3 regions of the Streptomyces longisporus genome follow, and region 1 is predicted to be linked to each of the others. Evidence: predicted binding sites of a transcription regulator. Region 1 holds the regulator's gene; each other region holds the start of a gene.

Region 1 (7,634 bases):
GTCCAGCCGCGCACCTGGGTGCGCCAACTGCCCCAGTGGGTCAGCCGCTCGGCGGGTCCACCGGCGACCGGGGCGATGTGCACCTCGGGGGCGCCGTCGCGGGTGGAGGTCCAGGCGACGGTCGTGCCGTCGGGCGAGATGCGGGGCAGGGTGACCGGTGTGTTGTCCGCGCTGACCCGCCAGGCGCGTCCGCCGTCGACGGGGGCGAGCCACACGTCGTCCTCTGCCGTGAAGGCGACCAACTCGCCCCGCAGGTGCGGAAACCGGAGATAGGCAGGCGTCGCAGGCTGTGTCACCCGATCACCCTACGCAGCGGCACCACCCGGGGTCAGCGGTTTGGATCACTTGCCCTCGACGGGCCAGCACTTCGGATCGCCCTTGCACCAGATGGTCCGGGTGACCGTCACGGTGACGGTGGCGCCGGGCTGACCGCCGTTCCCGTTGGAGGGGTTGTTGACGATGGGCGACGGTGTCGCGTTGCAGTTGCCGAGCCCCGTCACATGGAACCACTGTTTGCCGCCCACCTTGGCGGTGAGGTCGCCGCGCACACAGGCGCCGTCGACGGCGCGGGTGACCTTGCCGCTGACGGTGATCTCGCGCCGGTCCTTGGTCTGGCCCTGGCAGTCGACGTTGGCGACGGTGGTCTCGCTCGCCGAGGGCGCCGTCCGCGTGGAGACCTTGTTGTTGCCGTAGTTGGCGGTGCAGCTGAGCCACTGCACGTCGACGTGCTGCCGCTTCAGTTCCCTGGTCGCGGTCTGGTCGGTCGTGTACGCCACGGACGCCGAGTTCAGCCCGCCCGGATCGCAGGCCACGGCGCCACCGACGCCCAGGACGGCGAGTCCCACCGCGGCCGCCGCCCGCCGTCCCCGCGGCCGCCGCCAAATTGGCCTCAATGCCCCCATGGAGGGCAGCCTGCCACCGAGCGCCGTCCGGCGGTAGAGCGCATACGGTCACGAAAGCGCCCGGGCGCCCTGCCGGTTCAGCCGCGCAGCAGCAGCCACTCCTGCAACTCCACCAGGTTCCCCTCGGGATCCTTGAGATGGGCGACCCGCATACGGTCCGTCATGGGGGCCGGGCCGTGCAGGAGGACGGCGCCCCTCGTGGCGATCTCCTCGCAGTAGGAGTCGAGGTCGTCGACGCGTAGCACCACCAGGGAGCGGTGGCCCGTTGCCGTGTCGCCCAGTTCGTCCAGCACCTCGGCCATCATCGAACGGTCCTGGAGGGCGATGCCCGCCGAGCCGGTGGCCGGGCTGAACTTCTCGTACGGGCCCGCGGTCGCGCCCGACTGCGGCTTGAGGCCGAGGACCTCGGCATAGAAGCGGTAGCAGGCGGTGAAGTCGCTGACGAGGAGCCGGACTTGGGCGAGTTCCATGGGGTTCCCCCGTGATCGTTCAGGACCAGCGGCCGGTGCGGCCCAGGAGCAGGGCGGTCGCCGCGGTGCCCGCGGTCGATGTACGCAGCACGCTACGCCCGAGCCGGTACGCCTTCGCACCCGCCTCGGCGAAGAGCGCCAACTCCTGTTCGGACACGCCCCCTTCGGGGCCCACGACCAGCACGATCTCGCCGGAGGCGGGCAGCTCGGCGGTCGCCAGCGGCTCACTGGCGTAGTCGCGGTCCTCGTGCAGTACGGCGGCGAAGTCGGCTTTGGCGAGAAGTGCGGCAACCTGCTTGGTCGTCGCCGCGTCCGCGACCTCGGGGAAGCGCAGCCGGCGGGACTGCTTGCCGGCCTCCCGGGCGGTGGCCCGCCACTTGGCGAGGGCCTTCAGCCCCCGCTCGCCCTTCCACTGGGTGATGCAGCGGGCCGCCGACCAGGGCACGATCGCGTCGACGCCGGTCTCAGTCATCGTCTCGACGGCCAGTTCGCCGCGGTCCCCCTTGGGCAGGGCCTGGACGACGGTGATACGGGGGCTGGGCTCGGGCTCGACGGGGAACTCGACGGGCTCGACGAACAGCCGGTCCTTGCCCTCCGTCCGCACGACCGCACCGGCGGCACCGCGGCCCAGACCGTCCGTCAGCACCACGTCCTCGCCGGGCTGCAGCCGCCGTACGGACACCGCGTGCCGCCCCTCGGGGCCGTCCAGTTCGACGACCGAGCCGGGCCCCACGCCCGCCAGCGACTCGACGACGAACACCGGCGCGGTCATCGCAGGTCCCCCTTGCCCGACAACGCTGTCCTGGCCACGTCGATCTCCGCGGCGAGGACCTCCACCAGCTGCCCGGCCGGGAGCTCGCGCGCCATACGGTGCCCCTGCCCCGCCCACAGCGCCATGCCCTGTGCGTCGCCGGAGGCGGCGGCCTTCTTGCGCAGGGGCGCGGTGAGGTGGTGGACCTCCGGGTAGGCGGCGGGGGCGTACGGGCCGTGCTCGCGCAGGAACCGGTTGACCAGGCCGCGGGCCGGGCGGCCGGAGAACGCCCGGGTCAGCTCGGTGCGCACGAACAGCGGGTTGGTGAGGGCCTGCTTGTGGACGGCGTTCGCACCGGACTCCGGGGTGGCGAGGAACGCCGTGCCGAGCTGGGCGGCGCTCGCGCCCGCCGCCAGCACCGCGGCGATCTGCCCGCCGCGCATGATGCCGCCGGCGGCGACGATCGGGATGCTCACGGTCTCGCGGACCTGGGCGACGAGCGACAGCAGCCCGATGCCGGTGCCGTCCGCCTCCGGGTTGTCCCGGTGCGTGCCCTGGTGGCCGCCGGCCTCCACGCCCTGCACGATCACCGCGTCGGCGCCGGCCAGCTGCACGGCGAGGGCCTCCTCGGGGGTGGTCGCGGTGACCAGCGTGAAGGTGCCGGCCCGGCGGAGGGAGTCGAGGACCTCGCGGCTCGGCACCCCGAAGTGGAAGGAGACCACCGGCACGGGGTTGTCGAGCAGGACGGCGACCTTGGAGTCGTAGGCGTCGTCGCGGCCGCTGTCCGGATCGCCGAGCTCGGTCTCGTACCAGCCGGCCTCCCCGGCCAGCTGGTGGGCGTAGATCTCCACGGCGCCGGGGTCGGCGTACTCGGGCTGCGGCATGAAGAGGTTCACGCCGAAGGGGCGGTTCGTGATCCCCCGGAGCTGCTTGATCTCCTGGTACATGCCGTCGGCCGTCTTGTACCCGGCGGCAAGGAACCCGAGCCCGCCGGCCTCGCACACGGCGGCGGCCAGATGCGGCACGGAGACACCGCCCGCCATGGGGGCCTGCACGATCGGATGAGGGAAGAGATCGGTCAGCGCGGAGGACATGACGGCATGTTGTCACGTCCTCCGAACAAGTCCGAATCGGGCCCATTCCAGCCTGTCCGGCACTTGAGGCCGAGGCCGTTCGGGCCGAAAGCAGGGTCTGGGGGCGGAGCCCCCAGCGCCTCGGTCAACGCCCGTTGAACGCGTCCTTCAGGCGGGAGAACAGGCCCTGTTGCCCCGGCTGGAACTGCCCCTGGGGCCGCTCCTCACCCCGCAGCTTGGCCAGCTCCCGCAGCAGCCGCTCCTGCTCGGGATCCAGCTTCGTCGGAGTCTGGACCTCGACGTGCACGATGAGGTCCCCGCGCCCGCCGCCCCGCAGATGCGTGACGCCCCGTCCGTGCAGCGGGATCGACTGGCCGGACTGGGTGCCGGGCCGGATGTCGACCTCCTCCATGCCGTCCAGCGTCTCCAGCGGCACCTTGGTGCCCAGGGACGCGGCCGTCATCGGGATGGTGACCGTGCAGTGCAGGTCGTCGCCGCGCCGCTGGAAGGTCGGGTGCGGCAGCTCGTGGATCTCGACGTACAGGTCACCGGCGGGACCGCCGCCGGGGCCGACCTCGCCCTCACCCGCGAGCTGGATGCGGGTGCCGTTGTCGACACCGGCCGGGATCTTGACCGTGAGGGTACGGCGGGAGCGGACCCGGCCGTCGCCCGCGCACTCCGGGCACGGCGTCGGGACCACGGTGCCGAAGCCCTGGCACTGGGGACACGGCCGCGAGGTCATGACCTGGCCCAGGAAGGACCGCGTCACCTGCGACACCTCACCGCGACCGCGGCACATGTCACACGTCTGGGCGGAGGTGCCCGGCGCCGCGCCCTCACCGTTGCAGGTGGAGCAGACGATCGCCGTGTCGACCTGGATGTCCTTCGTGGTGCCGAAGGCCGCCTCGTCGAGCTCGATCTCCAGCCGGATCATCGCGTCCTGGCCGCGGCGGGTGCGCGAGCGCGGGCCGCGCTGCGACGCCGTACCGAAGAACGCGTCCATGATGTCCGAGAAGTTCCCGAAGCCACCCGCGCCGAAGCCGCCCGCGCCACCGCCGCCCGCCTGGGACAGGGGGTCGCCACCGAGGTCGTAGACCTGCTTCTTCTGCGGGTCGGAGAGCACCTCGTAAGCGGCGTTGATCTCCTTGAACCGCTCCTGGGTCTTCGGGTCCGGGTTGACGTCCGGGTGCAGCTCGCGCGCGAGCCGCCGGAAGGCCTTCTTGATCTCTTCCTGCGACGCGTCGCGACGCACGCCGAGAACGGCGTAGTAGTCCGTGGCCACTTACGACTCCGCCAGGATCTGTCCGACGTACCGTGCCACTGCGCGTACCGCTCCCATCGTTCCCGGGTAATCCATGCGGGTCGGTCCGACCACGCCGAGCTTGGCGACTGCCTCGCCGCCCGAACCGTAACCGACCGACACCACGGAAGTGGAGTTGAGTCCCTCATAGGCGTTCTCGTGCCCGATGCGCACCGTCATGCCCGAATCCCCCGCCTCGCCAAGCAACTTGAGGAGCACGACCTGCTCCTCCAGCGCCTCCAGGACGGGGCGGATGGTGAGGGGGAAGTCATGCCCGAAACGGGTCAGATTGGCGGTACCGCCGATCATCAGCCGTTCCTCGTTCTCCTCGACCAGTGTCTCCAGAAGTGTGGAGAGCACTGTCGAGACCGTACCCCGGTCCTCGACGTCGAAGCCTTCGGGCAGGTCTTCCACGAGCCGAGGGACGTCGGCGAAGCGACGGCCCGCGACCTTGCTGTTGAGCCGCGCCCGCAGATCCGCGAGCGAGGCCTCCCCGAACGGCGCCGGGCAGTCGACCATGCGCTGCTCGACCCGGCCGGTGTCGGTGATCAGCACGAGCATCACGCGCGCGGGGGCGAGCGAGAGCAGCTCCACGTGCCGCACGGTCGAGCGGGTCAGGGACGGGTACTGCACGACGGCGACCTGCCGGGTGAGCTGCGCGAGCAGCCGGACCGTCCGGGCCACCACGTCGTCGAGGTCCACGGCGCCGTCGAGGAAGTTCTGGATCGCCCGCTTCTCGGGCGCGGACATCGGCTTGACGCCCGCGAGCTTGTCGACGAACAGCCGGTAGCCCTTGTCGGTGGGGATGCGCCCGGCACTGGTGTGCGGCTGGGCGATGAACCCCTCGTCCTCCAGGGCCGCCATGTCGTTGCGCACCGTCGCCGGGGACACGCCGAGGTTGTGCCGCTCGGTCAGGGCCTTCGACCCGACCGGCTCCTCGGTGCCGACGTAGTCCTGGACGATGGCGCGCAATACCTGAAGCCGTCGTTCACTCAGCATCCAGCGCACACCTCCAGCAGTCGTCCCCTAGGCGCTTCGCCTGGCACTCTGTCCGTCCGAGTGCCAGCCGTTACCGGCCAGTGTACGGCGGTGGGGTACACCCGGGGCAAGGTCGGCCCCTGTTGAACGGGGCGTACCGCTAGCGTCGCCGTATGACGATGACTTGGGAAGAGCTGGGGTGGGAGCGGCTCGCGGCGGGAGTGGGGCGGTGCCGTCTTCCCGGCTGGGACTGCACGACGGGGCTGGTCGTCGGGGAGGGCACGGCGCTCTTGATCGACGCCGGGTCGAGCCTCGCCGAGGGCGCACGGTTGCGTGCCGAGGCGCAGGAGCTCGCCGGTCACCGTGTGACTCATCTCGCGCTCACCCATCCCCATTTCGACCATGTCCTCGGGGTGGCGGCGTTCGCGGGCACGGAGGTGTACGGCGCGGTGGGCATCGACACGGTGCTGGGGGGCCGGCACGCGCGCGAGGAGCTGCGGGCGGACGCGGTGGGCAACGGGCTGGACGCACACCTGGCCGAGGAGGCGGTCGACGCCCTGGTCGCGCCCCGGCATCACGTCTCCGGCGAGTGGACCCTCGACCTGGGCGGCCGGCAGGTGCTGCTGGCGAACGTGGGGCCGGGCCACTCGGCCCACGATCTGGCGGTGCTGGTGCCGGGCTCCCCGGAGGTCGTCTTCTGCGGCGACCTGGTGGAGGAGTCCGGAGAGCCGCAGGCCGGCTCCGACGCCGTACCGTCGCAGTGGCCGGCCGCCCTCGACCGGCTCCTCGACCTGGGCGGGGAGGACGCGCTGTATGTGCCCGGTCACGGAGCGGTGGTGGACGCGGCGTTCGTGCGGAGACAGCGGGACGAGCTGGCGGCGCGTTTCGGCGTGTCGTAGCCGCTGACCGGCTGCTTCTCCTATCGTCACTCGAATGCGCCAGTACTCCGCCGATCTGACCCCGCCGTGGAAGAAGCCCAAGCCCGTTCCGGAGGTACCGGCGGAACCGGGTCTGGTGGTCGAGGAGCCCGGCACCGGTTTCTGCGGCGCGGTGATCCGCTGCGAGGCGGGCACGGTGACCCTGGAGGACCGCTTCGGCAAGCACCGGGTGTTTCCGCTGGAGCCGCGGGGGTTTCTGCTGGAGGGGCGGGTGGTGACGCTCGTACGGCCTTCCGGAGCCGCTCCTGTACGCCCCACCCGTACGGCATCCGGTTCGGTCGCCGTCCCCGGCGCACGCGCGCGCGTGGCTCGCGCCGGGCGGATCTACGTGGAGGGCCGGCACGACGCCGAGCTGGTGGAGAAGGTCTGGGGCGACGACCTGCGGATCGAGGGCGTGGTCGTGGAGTACCTGGAGGGCGTGGACGACCTGCCGTCGATCGTCGAGGAGTTCGCACCGGGTCCGGACGCGCGGCTGGGGGTGCTGGTCGACCACCTGGTGCCGGGCACCAAGGAGTGGCGGATCGCGGAGGCGGTGACGAGCGAGCACGCGCTGGTGGTGGGCCACCCGTACATCGACATCTGGGAGGCGGTGAAGCCGTCGTCGCTGGGGATCGCCGGGTGGCCGCGGGTGCCGCACGGGCAGGACTGGAAGACGGGCGTGTGCCATGCGCTGGGGTGGCCGTCGGAGAACACCGGGGCGGTGTGGCAGGCGATCCTGAAGCGGGTGGGCTCCTACAAGGACCTGGAGCCGGAGCTGCTGGGGCGGGTGGAGGAGCTGATCGACTTCGTCACGGTCGGTGGTGGGGCTTGACGCCCTTATAGGTGCCGAACTCGGTGGTATCCAGTTGGATCTCCAGCATCCGCAGCGGCACCGGGTCGCCGAACTTTGTCACCCGCTGCACCTGGTAGTCGGCTTCCTCGCCCGCGCCGGTCGGCTCGGTGAGCAGTACACAGTGCCCCATGATCGGATCGATGATCAGATAGACGGGCACGCCGCCCGCGGCATAGATCGAACGCTTGACGACGTAATCACGCTCGATGCTCGTCTTGGACACGACCTCGACGACCATGCTGATGACCTTGGACGGCATCAGCTGCCCCTCACGCGGTCCGACGCCTCGCTCCACCAGTACGAGGTCCGGCAGGGGCTCGCTGGTCTCTTGCAGAATGGCGACGGCCACCGTCTGGAGCCTCCGCCAGTCCCGGCGCGGAAACTGATCGA
Region 2 (7,634 bases), on a different contig from region 1:
GGTCGGTCAGGGACCAGGAGCGGGTGCTCAGCCAGCGCTCGACTTCTTCCAGCACGTAGGCGGCTCCTCTGCGTTCTCTCGGCGAAAACCGGATCACCGTGTGATCCATCTCGCGGTTCGGACGACTATCTCAACTGTCCTGGCCTTCGGTTACAGTCTTGAACAACGCTGGTGACCATCGCATGTCGGGGGTCGCCCGGCGTTGAACGAGTTGAACAACCGAATACCGCTCATCCAGAGGGGCAGAGGGATACGGCCCGATGAAGCCCCGGCAACCCTCCAGCCGGTCTCGTACCGATCGATGCCGATCGTTCCGCGAGGCTCCCGGCTAGGGAAGGTGCCAAATCCGTCTCACGGCGAGATGCGTCGTGAGGAAGATGAGGAGAAAGGGCCTCGCCTCACATGGCTGCGCAGACTGTTGCAAGCACCACCGACTCCACGACCGTCGACCTCGGTCCCGCTGCGGCGCTCTCCTGCCGCGAGTGCGGTCACCAGGTGCCTCTCGGCCCGGTCTTCGCCTGCGAGGAGTGTTTCGGCCCGCTCGAGATCGCCTACGACTTCTCGGCCTACGACACCGAGGAACTCCGCAAGCAGATCGAGGCGGGTCCCGCGAACATCTGGCGTTACGCGCCCCTGCTGCCCGTTCCGGCGGACGTGGCGGACAAGCCCAACATCAACCCCGGTTGGACCAAGCTCGTCAAGGCCGACAACCTCGCCCGCGAGCTGGGCGTCGACGCCGGCAAGCTGTTCGTGAAGGACGACTCCGGCAACCCGACGCACTCCTTCAAGGACCGGGTCGTCGCCCAGGCCATCGAGGCCGCCCGCGCCTTCGACTTCACCACCCTGTCCTGCTCGTCCACCGGCAACCTGGCCGGTGCGGTGGGTGCCGCGGCCGCCCGCGCCGGCTTCCGTTCCTGCGTGTTCATCCCGCACGACCTGGAGCAGGGCAAGGTCGTCATGGCCGCGGTCTACGGCGGCGAGCTCGTCGGCATCGAGGGCAACTACGACGACGTGAACCGCTTCTGCTCCGAGCTGATCGGCGACCCGGCCGGCGAGGGCTGGGGCTTCGTCAACGTCAACCTGCGGCCGTACTACGCGGAGGGCTCCAAGACCCTGGCGTACGAGATCTGCGAGCAGCTCGGCTGGCGGCTGCCGGACCAGCTGGTCGTGCCGATCGCCTCCGGCTCGCAGCTCACGAAGATCGACAAGGGGCTGCAGGAGCTGATCAAGCTCGGGCTCGTCGAGGACAAGCCGTACAAGATCTTCGGGGCGCAGGCCGAGGGGTGCAGCCCTGTCTCCGTCGCGTACAAGGCGGGGCACGACGTCGTACGGCCGCAGAAGCCGAACACGATCGCCAAGTCGCTGGCCATCGGCAACCCGGCGGACGGTCCGTATGTGCTGGACATCGCCCGCCGTACCGGTGGGGCCGTGGAGGACGTGAACGACGAGCAGATCGTCGATGCGATTCGGCTGCTCGCCCGGACCGAGGGCATCTTCGCGGAGACCGCCGGCGGGGTGACCGTGGGTGTGACCCGGAAGCTGATCGAGAACGGTGTTCTCGACCCGACCCTGACCACGGTCGTCCTCAATACGGGTGACGGTCTGAAGACGCTGGACGCGGTGGCCGGTACCGGGCTCACCGCGACGATTCGCCCGAGCCTTGAGTCGTTCCGTGAGGCCGGCCTCGCCTAGTCGCGTAGCCCGCGCCCCCCCATCCCTGACCGGAGGTTTTCATCGTGAGCGTGAACGTTCGTATCCCCACCATCCTGCGCACCTACACCGGCGGGCAGGCCGAGGTGACTGCCGAAGGCGGCACCCTCGGCGAGGTCATCGCCGATCTGGAGAAGAACCACACCGGGATCGCCGCCCGGGTTCTCGACGACCAGGGCAAGCTGCGACGGTTCGTCAACGTGTACGTGAACGACGACGATGTGCGGTTCGAGCAGGGGCTGGAGACGGCGACTCCGGACGGGGCGGGCGTCTCGATCATCCCGGCCGTCGCCGGAGGCTGACCGGAAACAGGTCGGACGGCCGATTATTACCGTCGGTAACGTCGGTTACGAAGAGTTCATCGAATTGCCCCCTCCGTGAGAGAAGCGGAGGGGGCAATTCTGCATGGTTGAGCACGGTACAGTTGGGGAACCTGCTCGACTCCGCTTGCCGCATGCATATGAGTTCTTGCTTCTCGGGCAGCGAGAAGTAGCCAAAGTGTGCAGGTTTTTTGCGTCTTATGCTCCATTTATGGGGCCCGACTTGCCCTGAATTCGGGCGAATTCTCCCTAAAGTCCCGACCGGCCGTGCCCGGAATTCTCGTCCGATTGACCTGTTGCAGACGGCAGTTGGACAGATACATTCAGCCGCGGTCGACGCGTTCCGGCGCACGCCCCCAACCGTGGGGGGTGAGGTCTGACCCGGATCCGCGAAGTGTGGATCTGTGCAAGGGCCAGTAATAGGGGAGTTAGGCATGGCTCAGGGCACCGTCAAGTGGTTCAACGCGGAGAAGGGGTACGGCTTCATCGCGGTCGACGGTGGTGCGGATGTTTTCGTCCACTACAGTGCGATTCAGATGGACGGCTACCGCACCCTGGAAGAGGGTCAGCGGGTCGATTTCGAGATCTCGCAGGGCCAGAAGGGGCCGCAGGCGGACATGGTCCGTCTGGCGACCAGCTGAAGCACGCGCCGGGTTAACTGCAGCGACGTTCTTCTGTTCTTGATCGAAGGGTCCGCACCTGAGGGGGCGGGCCCTTCGGCATGCCCGGAGGACCTGGCCCGGTCCTGGACGGGTGCCGCCCGCTCCGCGGGCGCACCTTGCGCCCACCCGTCGCCCGACCACCACCCCTCAACGAGCCCGCTCCGCGGGCGCACCTTGCGCCCACCCGTCGCCCGGCCACCACCCCTCAACGAGCCCGCTCCGCGGGCGCACCTTGCACTCGGGGGGGTCGAGTGCTAATCATTGGCGTTAGCACTCTGAAGGTGAGAGTGACAAAGATGGACCGGGTCGGTGAGGCCCGCAGGCCGGGTGGGGCAAGGAACCCACGGGTCGGCGAGCCGTCCGTCGCGGGCGCGGGCGCGGTCCGAAGGAATCACCCCCAGTCCTGGAGGGACCACTTCACATGGCCAAGATCATCGCGTTCGACGAGGAGGCGCGGCGCGGCCTCGAGCGCGGCATGAACCAGCTCGCGGACGCCGTGAAGGTGACGCTCGGCCCCAAGGGCCGCAACGTCGTCCTCGAGAAGAAGTGGGGCGCCCCCACGATCACCAACGATGGTGTCTCCATCGCCAAGGAGATCGAACTCGAGGACCCGTACGAGAAGATCGGCGCCGAGCTGGTCAAGGAAGTCGCCAAGAAGACGGACGACGTCGCCGGTGACGGTACGACCACCGCGACCGTTCTCGCCCAGGCGCTCGTCAAGGAAGGCCTGCGCAACGTAGCCGCCGGCGCCAACCCGATGGCCCTCAAGCGCGGTATCGAGAAGGCCGTCGAGGCCGTCTCCGGTGCCCTGCTCGAGCAGGCCAAGGATGTCGAGACCAAGGAGCAGATCGCTTCCACGGCCTCCATCTCCGCCGCCGACACCCAGATCGGCGAGCTCATCGCCGAGGCCATGGACAAGGTCGGCAAGGAAGGCGTCATCACCGTCGAGGAGTCCCAGACCTTCGGTCTGGAGCTGGAGCTCACCGAGGGTATGCGCTTCGACAAGGGCTACATCTCGGCGTACTTCGCCACCGACATGGAGCGGATGGAGGCGTCGCTCGACGACCCGTACATCCTGATCGCCAACTCCAAGATCGGTTCCGTCAAGGACCTGCTCCCGCTCCTGGAGAAGGTCATGCAGTCGGGCAAGCCGCTGCTGATCATCGCCGAGGACGTCGAGGGCGAGGCCCTGTCGACCCTGGTCGTCAACAAGATCCGCGGCACCTTCAAGTCCGTCGCGGTCAAGGCCCCCGGCTTCGGCGACCGCCGCAAGGCGATGCTGAACGACATCGCCATCCTCACCGGCGGCGAGGTCATCTCCGAGGAGGTCGGTCTCAAGCTCGAGAACACCTCCCTCGACCTGCTGGGCCGCGCCCGCAAGGTGGTCATCACCAAGGACGAGACCACCATCGTCGACGGCGCCGGCTCCACGGAGCAGGTGCAGGGCCGGGTCAACCAGATCCGCGCCGAGATCGAGAACAGCGACTCGGACTACGACCGCGAGAAGCTGCAGGAGCGCCTGGCGAAGCTCGCCGGCGGTGTCGCGGTCATCAAGGCCGGTGCCGCCACCGAGGTGGAGCTCAAGGAGCGCAAGCACCGCATCGAGGACGCCGTCCGCAACGCGAAGGCCGCCGTCGAGGAGGGCATCGTCGCCGGTGGTGGCGTCGCGCTCATCCAGGCGTCCACCGTCTTCGAGAAGCTGGACCTGGAGGGTGACGAGGCGACCGGCGCCCAGGCCGTGAAGCTCGCGCTCGAGGCCCCGCTGAAGCAGATCGCCGTCAACGCCGGCCTCGAGGGCGGTGTCGTGGTGGAGAAGGTGCGCAACCTGACCCCGGGCCACGGCCTGAACGCCGCGACCGGCGAGTACGTCGACCTGGTCAAGGAAGGCATCATCGACCCGGCGAAGGTCACGCGCTCTGCCCTGCAGAACGCCGCCTCCATCGCCGCGCTCTTCCTCACCACCGAGGCCGTCATCGCCGACAAGCCGGAGAAGGCCGCCGCGCCCGCCGGTGGCGGTATGCCGGGCGGTGACATGGACTTCTGATCGGCCTCCGGCTGATCCGGGTTCCCACCGAGGGCGGCACTCCCTGGAAACAGGGGGTGCCGCCCTCGGGCGTGTTCGAGGTCATAGGAGAGTTGCTTAAGTAGGTGCAACAATGCGTGTGCACATACCAGTCGGTTGATGCAGTCATCGCACGAGGAGCCCACCCACGTGACCACCGCCCCCTCCCGCGCAGCCGAGGTCCTCTCCCGGCCCACCGCGATCAACGGCCTGACCGTCCCCAACCGCATCGTCATGGCGCCCATGACGCGCATGTTCTCCCCGGGCGGCATCCCCGGTGAGGACGTGGTGTCGTACTACGCCCGCCGGGCCGCCGCCGGTGTCGGGCTGATCGTCACCGAGGGCACGTACGTCGGCCACGAGTCGGCCGGCAACAGCAACCGCGTCCCCCGGTTCCACGGCGAGGAGCAGCTCGCGGGCTGGCAGAAGGTCGCCGAGGCGGTGCATGCGGCGGGCGGCACGATCGTTCCGCAGCTGTGGCACATCGGGACGGTCCGCAACCAGGGTGACGGCCCCTACCCGGACGCTCCCTCGCACGGCCCCTCCGGTCTGCGCGTCACCGGCGTCGAGGACGCCACGCCCATGACGCAGGCCGACATCGACGCCGTCATCGGCGCGTTCGTCGAGTCCGCGGTCGCCGCCGAGCGCATCGGCTTCGACGGCATCGAACTGCACGGTGCGCACGGCTACCTTCTCGACCAGTTCCTGTGGGCCGGCACCAACCGGCGTACGGACGCGTACGGCGGCGACCCCGTGGCGCGTACGAAGTTCGCCGCGGAGATCGTGGCGGCCGTACGGGAGGCTGTGTCGCCCGAGTTCCCGATCCTGTTCCGGTACTCGCAGTGGAAGCAGGAGGCCTACGACGCGCGTCTCGCCGAGACGCCGGAGGAGCTGGAGGCGATCCTCGCGCCGCTGGCTGCCGCCGGCGTGGATGCCTTCCATGCCTCCACGCGGCGGTACTGGCTGCCGGAGTTCGAGGGCTCCGACCTCAATCTGGCGGGGTGGACGAAGAAGCTGACGGGGCGGCCGACCATCACCGTCGGGTCGGTGGGGCTCGACGGGGACTTCATCCGGGGGTTCGCCGGGGAGGGGTCGCCGATCCGCGGGATCGATGACCTGCTGGACCGGCTGGAGCGGGAGGAGTACGACTTCGTCGCCGTCGGGCGGGCGTTGCTGCAGGATCCTGAGTGGGCGGCGAAGGTGCTGGCCGGGCGGAGCGATGAGCTTGAGCCGTACTCGGCGAGTGCGTTGAAGACGCTGAGCTGAGCGGTGCGGTGCGGGCCGGTGGGGGTGAGCGTCCCTGGGGGCTGCGCCCCCAGACCCCCATCGGCCTTCGGCCTCGTCCTCAAACGCCGGACGGGCTGAAAGTACAGGTCAACTACGGCTAGCGTTCAGGGTTATGAGGATTCTGCACCTCTCGGACACCCACATCGAGCGTACGGACGCCCCCAACAGGCACGGCGTCAACGCCACCGACTCCCTCCGCCTGATGCTCGCCGAACTGCGCCACCAGCGGGGCGTGGACGCGATCGTCGTCACCGGTGACCTCGCCGACGACGGGGCCGTGGAGGCGTACACGACCGTACGAGAGCTGCTGACCGAGTTCGCGCTGCCGCTGGACGCGCCCGTGTTCTGCACGACCGGCAACCACGACGAGCGCGGGGCCTTCGGCAAGGTGCTGGGGAGCGGGCATCTGGCCGCGGACGGGTCCGAGCGGGCGGAGACGGTTCTCGAGTCCACGGCGGGGGAGCGGGCCGCGGTCAGTGTGGTGGACGGGTGGCGTTTCGTCACGCTGGACTCGCTCGTGCCGGGCAAGGTGCACGGGTGGGTCGGTGCGGAGCAACTCGCCTGGCTACGGGATGTGTTGGCCACGCCCGCGCCGCATGGGACCGTCCTCGCGCTCCATCACCCGCCGATCGCCCTGGACATCGGGACGCAGCGCGCCTTCGGGCTGCGCAATCCGTCGGCCTTGGCGGAGGCGATTCGTGGCACCGACGTCCGGGTCGTGCTCACCGGGCACTTCCACCTTCAGCTCTTCGGGCTGCTGGAGGCGACCCCGGTGTGGGTCACACCGGGCGTGGTCAACCGCATCGACCTGACGACACCCCCCGGCACCGAACGTGCGGTGCGCGGGGCGTCGGCCTCGTTGGTGGAGCTGGGCGACGGCGCCTCGGGCCCGATGTTCCATACCTTCCACGCGCGTGATCCGCGGGCCCACGAGACCGTGTACGAGATCGACGAGCAGCAGACACGCGCATTGATCGAACGGCTCGGCTAGTTCGCCCACCAGGAGTTGATGATGACGACCACTGTCGTGCGTACCGTCGGCGGAGCGGTGCGCGGGCGCCGTGAGGACGGGCTGACGGTGTTCCGCGGCATTCCGTTCGCCGAACCGCCCGTCGGGAAGGACCGGTTCGGGGCGCCGCGACCGGTGCGGACCTGGGAGGGGACCCGGGAGGCGTACGAGTTCGGGCCGCCGCCTCCGCAGGAGTCCGGCATCCAGGGACGCAGGGCCGTGCTGAACGCTGCTGAGGGCGATGAGTGGCTCACCGTCAACGTCTGGACCCCGGACGCGGATTCGGGCAGCCGGAGGCCGGTGATGGTGTGGATCTACGGCGGGGCCTACAAGCTCGGGCACTCCGGCAGTCCCGGTTACGACGCCCAGCGCATCGCCCGTGACGGTGACGTGGTCGTCGTGACGCTCAACTACCGGGTCGGGATCGAGGGGTTCGCGCTCATCGAGGGGGCGCCTGCCAACCGGGGACTGCTCGATCAGGTGGCGGCGCTGGAGTGGGTGCGGGACAACATCGAGGAGTTCGGCGGCGACCCCGGACAGGTGACCGTCTTCGGGGAGTCCGCGGGGGCCGGGTCGGTGGCCTC
Region 3 (7,634 bases), on a different contig from region 1:
ACGACCGCGCGGCGGACGACGGCGACACCGGTGGCCTCGTCGCCGGTCTTGCCCAGGCCGCCCTCGAGCACCTTGGCGGCGTGCACCAGCGCGGAGCCACCACCGGAGACGATGCCCTCCTCGACCGCGGCGCGGGTCGCGGAGATGGCGTCCTCCAGACGGTGCTTCTTCTCCTTCAGCTCCACCTCGGTGGCGGCGCCGACCTTGATCACGCACACGCCGCCGGCCAGCTTCGCGAGGCGCTCCTGGAGCTTCTCGCGGTCCCAGTCGGAGTCCGTGTTCTCGATCTCGGCCTTGATCTGCGCGACGCGACCGACGACGTCCTCGGAGTTGCCGGCACCGTCGACGAGGGTGGTGTCGTCCTTGGTGACCGTGACGCGGCGGGCGGAGCCGAGCACGTCCAGGCCGACCTGGTCGAGCTTGAGGCCGACCTCCTCGGAGATGACGGTGGCGCCGGTGAGGATCGCCATGTCCTGCAGCATCGCCTTGCGGCGGTCGCCGAAGCCCGGGGCCTTCACCGCGACGGCGTTGAAGGTGCCGCGGATCTTGTTGACGACCAGGGTGGACAGGGCCTCGCCCTCGACGTCCTCGGCGATGATCAGCAGCGGCTTGGAGGAGTTGGTCTGGATGACCTTCTCCAGCAGCGGCAGCAGGTCGGCGATGGAGGAGATCTTGCCCTGGTTGATGAGGATGTAGGGGTCCTCCAGGACGGCCTCCATGCGCTCCTGGTCCGTCACGAAGTACGGCGACAGGTAGCCCTTGTCGAAGGCCATGCCCTCGGTGAAGTCGAGCTCCAGACCGAAGGTGTTGGACTCCTCGACGGTGATGACACCGTCCTTGCCGACCTTGTCCATCGCCTCGGCGATGAGCTCGCCGACCTGCTGGTCCTGCGCGGAGAGCGCGGCCACGGCGGCGATGTCGGACTTCTCGTCGATCGGGCGGGCGGTGGCGAGGAGGTCCTCGGAGACGGCCGCCACGGCCGCGTCGATGCCCTTCTTCAGCAGCGCCGGGGAGGCACCCGCGGCGACGTTCTTCAGGCCCTCGCGCACCAGCGCCTGGGCGAGCACGGTGGCGGTGGTGGTGCCGTCACCCGCGATGTCGTTGGTCTTGGTCGCCACCTCCTTCACCAGCTGCGCGCCGAGGTTCTCGTACGGGTCCTCGACCTCGACCTCACGGGCGATGGTGACGCCGTCGTTGGTGATGGTGGGCGCGCCGAACTTCTTGTCGATGACGACGTTGCGGCCCTTGGGGCCGATCGTCACCTTGACCGTGTCGGCCAGCTTGTTGACGCCGCGCTCGAGGGCGCGACGGGCGTCCTCGTCGAACTTCAGGATCTTCGCCATGGGAGCGGTTCAGCCCTCTCGGAAAACGTGGGTGAAACGAACTGCGCCCCGGACGCCCGGCTTCATAAGGTCGCGGGAACCCGGGGCGCAGCTCACAAGCAATGTGCTTCGGTAAGGAAGCGGGCGAATTACTTCTCGATGATCGCGAGCACGTCGCGAGCCGAGAGGACGAGGTACTCCTCGCCGTTGTACTTCACCTCGGTGCCGCCGTACTTGCTGTACAGCACGATGTCGCCGGTCTTGACGTCGAGCGGCAGGCGCTCGCCGTTCTCGAAGCGGCCCGGGCCCACGGCCAGGACGACGCCCTCCTGGGGCTTCTCCTTGGCGGTGTCCGGGATGACCAGGCCAGAGGCGGTGGTCTGCTCGGCGTCGAGCGGCTGGACCACGATGCGGTCCTCAAGCGGCTTGATGGCAACCTTGGAGCTGGTGGTCGTCACGATCCGACCTCCCCCTTCGGAGATCTCACGGGGTTAACTGTCTGAGGTGGCGACCAGGTGGATCCGTCGTCGCGGGTGCCGGACCTGCCCGTCGCGTGGTTGGCACTCTCCAGTGGGGAGTGCCAGAGCCGAGACTATGACCGCGATTAGCACTCGGTCAAGCGGAGTGCCAATGCCCGCGGCGCGTCGCCGGGGTTTCCGGTCGACCGGGGGCTCGGGGGACGTCCCGGGGCCGCCGCCCCCGGACCCCCGCTTCGGCCTGAACGGCCTCGCTGTCCGTGCTCACAGGTAGTCCTCCAGGCGGGCCACCGCGTAGCCCTCGGCCGTGACCCTGTTCAGGAAGCGGCGCATGTCGTCGACCATCGTGCCGTCCCACTCGTCACGGCCGCGGAAGTGGGTGAGGACGATGTCGCCGGGGTGCAGGTCCAGGTCGTCCTCGCGGTACTCCCAGTGGTCGACGAAGACCTCCTCGTCCCAGATGGGCGCGTACTTGATGCCGCAGGACTTCGCGGCCATCAGGGTGTCCTGGTTGTAGTTGCCGAAGGGCGGGCGGAAGACGGTCGGGGCCTTGCCGAACTGCCTCTTCATGATCTTCTGCATCCCGCAGATCTCGTGCTTCTGCTCCCGGTACGACAGGCCCGGGAGGTAGGGGTGGGTGAGCGTGTGGTTGTTGAGGGTCACCCCCTCGGACTGCATCCGGCGGAAGTAGGCGTAGTCGTCCTTCACCGCGAAGTCGCTGAGGAAGGCGGAGTAGGGGATCTTCAGGTCGCTCATCATCCGCAGGAACGCCGGGTCCTTCTCGGCGCCGTCGTCGATGGTCAGGAAGACGACCTTCTGCCTGGTCGGAATGGTCGTGAAGACGGGCGGGAGGTTCAGCTCCTCCTGGTCGTCCACCTCGAAGCCCTTGCGTGCCCTGATCTCCGGCTTCTTCGCGGGCGGCGGCGGAGCCGTCAGCGGGACCCTCTTCAGGCCCCAGTGGCGCGCCGCGGCGGCGCGGGCGAGGTACGCGGAGCGCAGCCTGGTGGCGTACGAGTCGAGGGCGCGGGCCGGGGGCGCGTGCAGCGGCGGCTCCTGTCCGGGGGCCGGGCGCACCGGCGGGCCGCCGAACTGGGCACAGCCCGAGGCGATGGCCGCGACGGCGAGCACGGCGATCCCACCGCGGAGCCATGTCACCCCATAGGCACGATTTTTATCGTTTTGTACTACTACTCGCATGGTGCCGGATCATCGCAGGCCACCGTCCGGATCCCGGCCCGCCACGCGGCCGGAGGCGCACCGTCCACCGACTGGCCCACAATGGGCCGGTGAACGACCTCGCCGACCTGCTCACCCCCGAAGGCCGCGCCCTCCTCGACGAGGTGCGCGGCACGGCCCCCGCCGACGAGCTCGCCGTCGCCACCCGGTTGCGCCGCGAACACCCCGCCGAGCTGGTGTCGGCGGCGCTCGGGCAGGCGCGGTTGCGGCAGCGGGCGGCGGCCAAGTTCGGCGCCGAGGACGCGGAGCGGATGTTCTTCACGCCGAACGGGGTGGAGCAGTCGACGCGGGCGAGTGTCGCCGCCTACCGGGCCGAGCGGCTGAAGGCGCTCGGGGTCACCTCGCTCGCCGACCTGTGCTGTGGGATCGGCGGCGATGCCGTCGCGCTGGCCCGGGCCGGGATCCGGGTGCTGGCCGTGGACCGGGATCCGGCGACGGCGGCCGTGGCGCGCGCGAACGCCGCCGCGCTCGGGCTGGCCGAGCTGATCGAGGTGCGGGAGGCGGACGTCACGGAGGTGGACACGGGCGGCTACGACGCCGTGTTCGTCGATCCGGCCCGGCGCGGCGGGCGCGGCCGCATCTTCGACCCGGAGGCCTACTCGCCGCCCCTGTCGTGGGCGGTCGAGGCCGCCCGCAAGGCGTCCCGCGCCGCCGCGCTGAAGGTCGCACCCGGCATTCCGCACGAGGCCGTGCCCGCCGACGCCGAGTCCGAGTGGATCTCGGACGGCGGGGATGTGAAAGAGGCCGTGCTGTGGTTCGGGACGGACCCCGGGGCGGTACGGGCGACACTGCTCCCGGGACCGCGCACGCTGCTCGGGAAGGGACTTCCGGACCCTCGAGTACGGCCCGTCGGGCGGTACTTGTACGAGCCCGACGGCGCCGTCATCCGGGCCCATCTGGTCGCCGAGGTGGCCGAGCAGCTGGACGGCGGGCTGGTCGACGCGACCATCGCGTACATCACCGCCGACGAGTTGCGGCCGACGCCGTATGCGAGCTCGTACGAGATCACCGATCAACTTCCGTTCAACGTCAAGAAGTTGAAGGCGCTGCTGCGGGAGCGCGGGGTCGGGACGCTGACCGTGAAGAAGCGGGGGTCGGCGGTGGAGCCGGAGGAGTTGCGGAAGAAGGTCAAGCCCCAGGGGCCGGGCTCGGCCACCGTGTTCCTGACCCGGGTGGCGGGGGCGCCGACCATGCTTGTCGGGCACCCCGCCTGATCAGGACGGATCGGCCGCACGGCGCAGCAGCAGCTCCCGCTCCCGTTCGTTGCGCGCCAGCCCGGCCGCCCGTACGAACTCCTCGCGCGCCTCGGCCGTACGCCCCAGCCGTGCCAGCAGGTCGCCGCGCACGCTGGGCAGCAGATGGTAGTCGCGCAGGGTGGGTTCGGCGGCCAGGGCGTCGACGATCGCCAGCCCCTGCGCCGGGCCCTCCGCCATGGAGACGGCGACCGCGCGGTTGAGTTCGACGACCGGGGACGGGGCGCGGGCGGCGAGCAGGCCGTACAGCGTCGCGATGCTCTTCCAGTCGGTCTCCTCGTAGGTGTACGCGTGCGCGTGGCAGGCGGCGATGGCGGCCTGCAGGGCGTACGGGCCGGGGGCGCCGGTGGCCGTGGCGTCGGCGCGGTGGAGCGCCGTGATGCCGCGGGCGATGAGCATGCGGTTCCAGCGGCGGCGGTTCTGGTCCTTGAGGAGGACGGGTTCGCCGTCCGGGCCGGTGCGGGCGGCCGCGCGGGACGCCTGGAACTCCAGGAGGGAGGTCAGCGCGTGCACCTCGGGCTCCTTGGGCATCAGCCCGGACAGCACGCGGGCCAGGCGCAGCGCGTCCTCGCAGAGCGCTGGGCGCAGCCAGTCGTCGCCGGCCGTGGCTGCGTAACCCTCGTTGAAGATCAGGTAGATGACGTCCAGGACGGAGCCCAGCCGGGCCTCGCGTTCGGGGCCGTAGGGCACCTCGAAGGCGATGTTCCTGGTGGCGAGGGTCTTCTTGGCGCGGACGATGCGCTGGGCGACCGTGGGCTCCGGGGTGAGGAACGCGCGGGCGATCTCGGCCGTCGTCAGACCGCCGAGGAGGCGCAGGGTGAGGGCGATGCGGGCCTCGGCGGACAGGACCGGGTGGCAGGCGGTGAAGACCAGGCGGAGCAGGTCGTCGTCGATGTCGTCGGGGTCGGCGGGCTCCTCGGGCGGGGCGGTGGTGTCGAGGGAGCGGCCGATCTCCTGCAGCTTGCGGGCGTAGTTCTCGCGGCGCCGGATCAGGTCCACGGCGCGGTGGCGGGCGGTGGCCATGAGCCAGGCGCCCGGGTTGTCGGGCACGCCGTCGCGCGGCCACTGCTCCAGGGCGGCGACCAGGGCGTCCTGCGCGAGCTCCTCGGCGATGCCGACGTCGCGGACGAGACGGGCGACGGCGGCGATGACGCGCGGGGACTCGAGACGGAAGACGGTCTCGATGGCGTGGCGGGGGTCGCCGGGGGGCTGTGGTCTCACAGCCCCCCATTCGACACCCGCCCCGGCACAAGGCCAAGGAAGGGCGCTCAGCCCTCCGCGATCTCCCGGACCTCGCAGGTCACCGTCCAGTACTCCTCGTGGACCTTCACGAACCGCTTGGTCCACTCCAGGGCCTCGTCCATGTCCTTGCACTGCATGATGGCGTAACCGCCGATGACCTCCTTGGACTCCGTGAACGGCCCGTCCGTGACGGTGAGGTCCCCGCCCTCCCAGTGCACCCGCTTGCCCTGGGTGTGCGGGGTCAGCCCGGCCGTGTCGAGCATGACCCCGGCCTTGGTGATCTCCTCGATCAGCTCGCCCATGCGCTCCATCAGCTCGGCGCTGGGGCCCTCCGCGGGCACGGTCTTCTCGTCGAGCTTCACGATCGACAGGTAACGCGGCATGGTGACTCCTCGGACCTACGGGGCCGGTCCTTCCCGGCCTCTCACCAGTGCGTCGATCGGGAGAGGCCGGGATCGACAGACCCCGCGGAATTCTTCGGAGTTTTTTTCCGGAGCCCTGGCCTGCCGGAACCGGCTAGGACAGCTCCCGGCCGAACGCCGCCTTCGCGTTCGGCGCCCCGACCGTCCGCCCGCCGAAGGTGAACGCCGCGTCCGTCACGATGCCCGTGGGACGCCCCCGCAGGGACCAGACCGCGCCGTCGCCGGCGTTCTCGTGGGGCGCCGCCGCCGCGAGGTCCGCGTAGCCGTTGCCGTTGATGTCGAGGAGGCTGACCGCGCCGCCGAAGCCGTCACTCGTCTCGACGGCTCCGGGGACGCCCTCGGTGTTCTGGGTGAAGCCCTGGGCGCCCTTGCCGGTCAGACCGCTCCGGGTGCCGTACAGGACGTCGACCATGCCGGCTCCGTCGTCGTAGCCGAGTTCCTCGCCGGGCGCGCCCACGGCCACGTCGTCGTAGCCGTCGCCGTTGATGTCACCGACCGCCACCGCGGCGCCGAACTCGTCCACGCTCTCCTTGCCGCCGGGGACGCCGTCGGTGTTCTGGCTGTACGTCTTCCAGGTGGACTGCGGCTTCAGACCGGAGGCCGAGCCGAGGGCCACGGTGACCGTGTTGTGGTTCTCGGCGCCGCGGACGACGTCGGCGTAGCCGTCGTGGTTGATGTCGCCGAAGGCCACCCCGCCGTCGCCCTCGGGGGCCTTGGCGGGGGTGAAGGCGTCTCCGGAGGCGTTGGCCAGGTAGAACCGGGACGTGGAGGCGCCCTCGCCGATGTAGTCGGTCAGCGCGAGGTCGTCGCGTCCGTCGCCGTTGACGTCGCCGGCGGCGGTGTCCAGGACGTCGTCGTACTGGAGGTCGGTTGCACCGAAGGCCCTGGTGACGGCCGGCTTGCCGGTGGGGGAGATCGGGCCGGTCCAGACGGTGGCCGTGGTGCCCTCGGGGTCGTCGTGTCCGGAGCGGCCCCCGCGGAACAGGACGAGGTCCTGCTTGCCGTCACCGTCGAAGTCGCCGGCCTGGGTGACCGCGGCGGGCACGGACACCCCGCCGGACAGGCCGCTCCGACTGCCCCAGACGACGACCGCGTCGCGTACCGAGGAGGCCTCCCCGACGATCAGGTCGGTGCGCCCGTCGCCGTCCAGGTCGCCCTTGGACAGCTGGATGCCGAAGTTGTCGCCCGCCTGGGGGCTGCCCGGAATGCCGCTGGTGGCACGGCTGATGACCGTGCGCCGGTCCCTGCTCAGGCCGTGCGGCCCGCCGTACATGACGACGACTTCGCCCGCCCCCTGCCGGCCGCCGACGGTGGCGTTCGGGGCGCCGATGGCGAGGTCCTTGTAGCCGTCGCCGTTGAAGTCGTCCCGGACGGTCTTCGGGGCGGCGGCCGCGGCGCTGCCCGCCAGCGCCGGAATACCGCCGAGCGCCAGCACACCGGCGATCACCGGCACGGACCAAGTTGCTTTGTACGAACGTGAGATGGACATCTGAAATCCCCCTGGTTACGGCAATGCGGTCACCGCAGGAGACCCCCGGTATCACCCGATGGTTGTAGTCCGGCGGCTCACTTTCAGCGCAGGGATTCCCACAGCCTGCTCGCCGCCGGTTCCTTCGCCACCACCCGGTTGGGGTCCGAGGGCGCGGTGACCACCGGCATCATCACCGTCTTCACCCGGTCCGC

Evidence for each region. Region 1 encodes HrcA, which represses chaperone genes, less so after heat shock. Its sites were predicted from a motif close to TTNGCACTCNGNNNNNCNGAGTGCNAA; they were not measured.
Region 2: a site for HrcA is predicted at 2,924-2,950, ahead of groL (chaperonin GroEL). Genes of this name have one in related genera too.
Region 3: a site for HrcA is predicted at 1,927-1,953, ahead of groES (co-chaperone GroES). Genes of this name have one in related genera too.

What each region holds. Positions count from the first base shown of each region.
Region 1 covers NZ_BAAASG010000011.1:101,556-109,189, forward strand. The annotation lists gene ABD355_RS22930 (S41 family peptidase) at 1-296, opposite strand, end outside; gene ABD355_RS22935 (hypothetical protein) at 342-902, opposite strand; gene ABD355_RS22940 (VOC family protein) at 980-1,372, opposite strand; gene ABD355_RS22945 (16S rRNA (uracil(1498)-N(3))-methyltransferase) at 1,392-2,144, opposite strand; gene ABD355_RS22950 (nitronate monooxygenase) at 2,141-3,217, opposite strand; gene dnaJ (molecular chaperone DnaJ) at 3,342-4,478, opposite strand; gene hrcA (heat-inducible transcriptional repressor HrcA) at 4,479-5,495, opposite strand; gene ABD355_RS22965 (MBL fold metallo-hydrolase) at 5,648-6,373, shown strand; gene ABD355_RS22970 (DUF3097 domain-containing protein) at 6,408-7,223, shown strand; gene ABD355_RS22975 (Uma2 family endonuclease) at 7,201-7,634, opposite strand, start outside.
Region 2 covers NZ_BAAASG010000005.1:141,465-149,098, forward strand. The annotation lists gene ABD355_RS08900 (glucosyl-3-phosphoglycerate synthase) at 1-55, opposite strand, end outside; SAM riboswitch class I at 228-384, shown strand; gene thrC (threonine synthase) at 403-1,692, shown strand; gene ABD355_RS08910 (MoaD/ThiS family protein) at 1,737-2,012, shown strand; gene ABD355_RS08915 (cold-shock protein) at 2,465-2,671, shown strand; gene groL (chaperonin GroEL) at 3,114-4,736, shown strand; gene ABD355_RS08925 (NADH:flavin oxidoreductase) at 4,875-6,020, shown strand; gene ABD355_RS08930 (metallophosphoesterase family protein) at 6,154-7,032, shown strand; gene ABD355_RS08935 (carboxylesterase/lipase family protein) at 7,054-7,634, shown strand, end outside.
Region 3 covers NZ_BAAASG010000016.1:294,364-301,997, forward strand. The annotation lists gene groL (chaperonin GroEL) at 1-1,343, opposite strand, end outside; gene groES (co-chaperone GroES) at 1,472-1,780, opposite strand; gene ABD355_RS33345 (polysaccharide deacetylase family protein) at 2,063-2,995, opposite strand; gene ABD355_RS33350 (class I SAM-dependent methyltransferase) at 3,085-4,248, shown strand; gene ABD355_RS33355 (RNA polymerase sigma factor) at 4,249-5,508, opposite strand; gene ABD355_RS33360 (YciI family protein) at 5,556-5,912, opposite strand; gene ABD355_RS33365 (FG-GAP-like repeat-containing protein) at 6,046-7,440, opposite strand; gene ABD355_RS33370 (LCP family protein) at 7,524-7,634, opposite strand, start outside.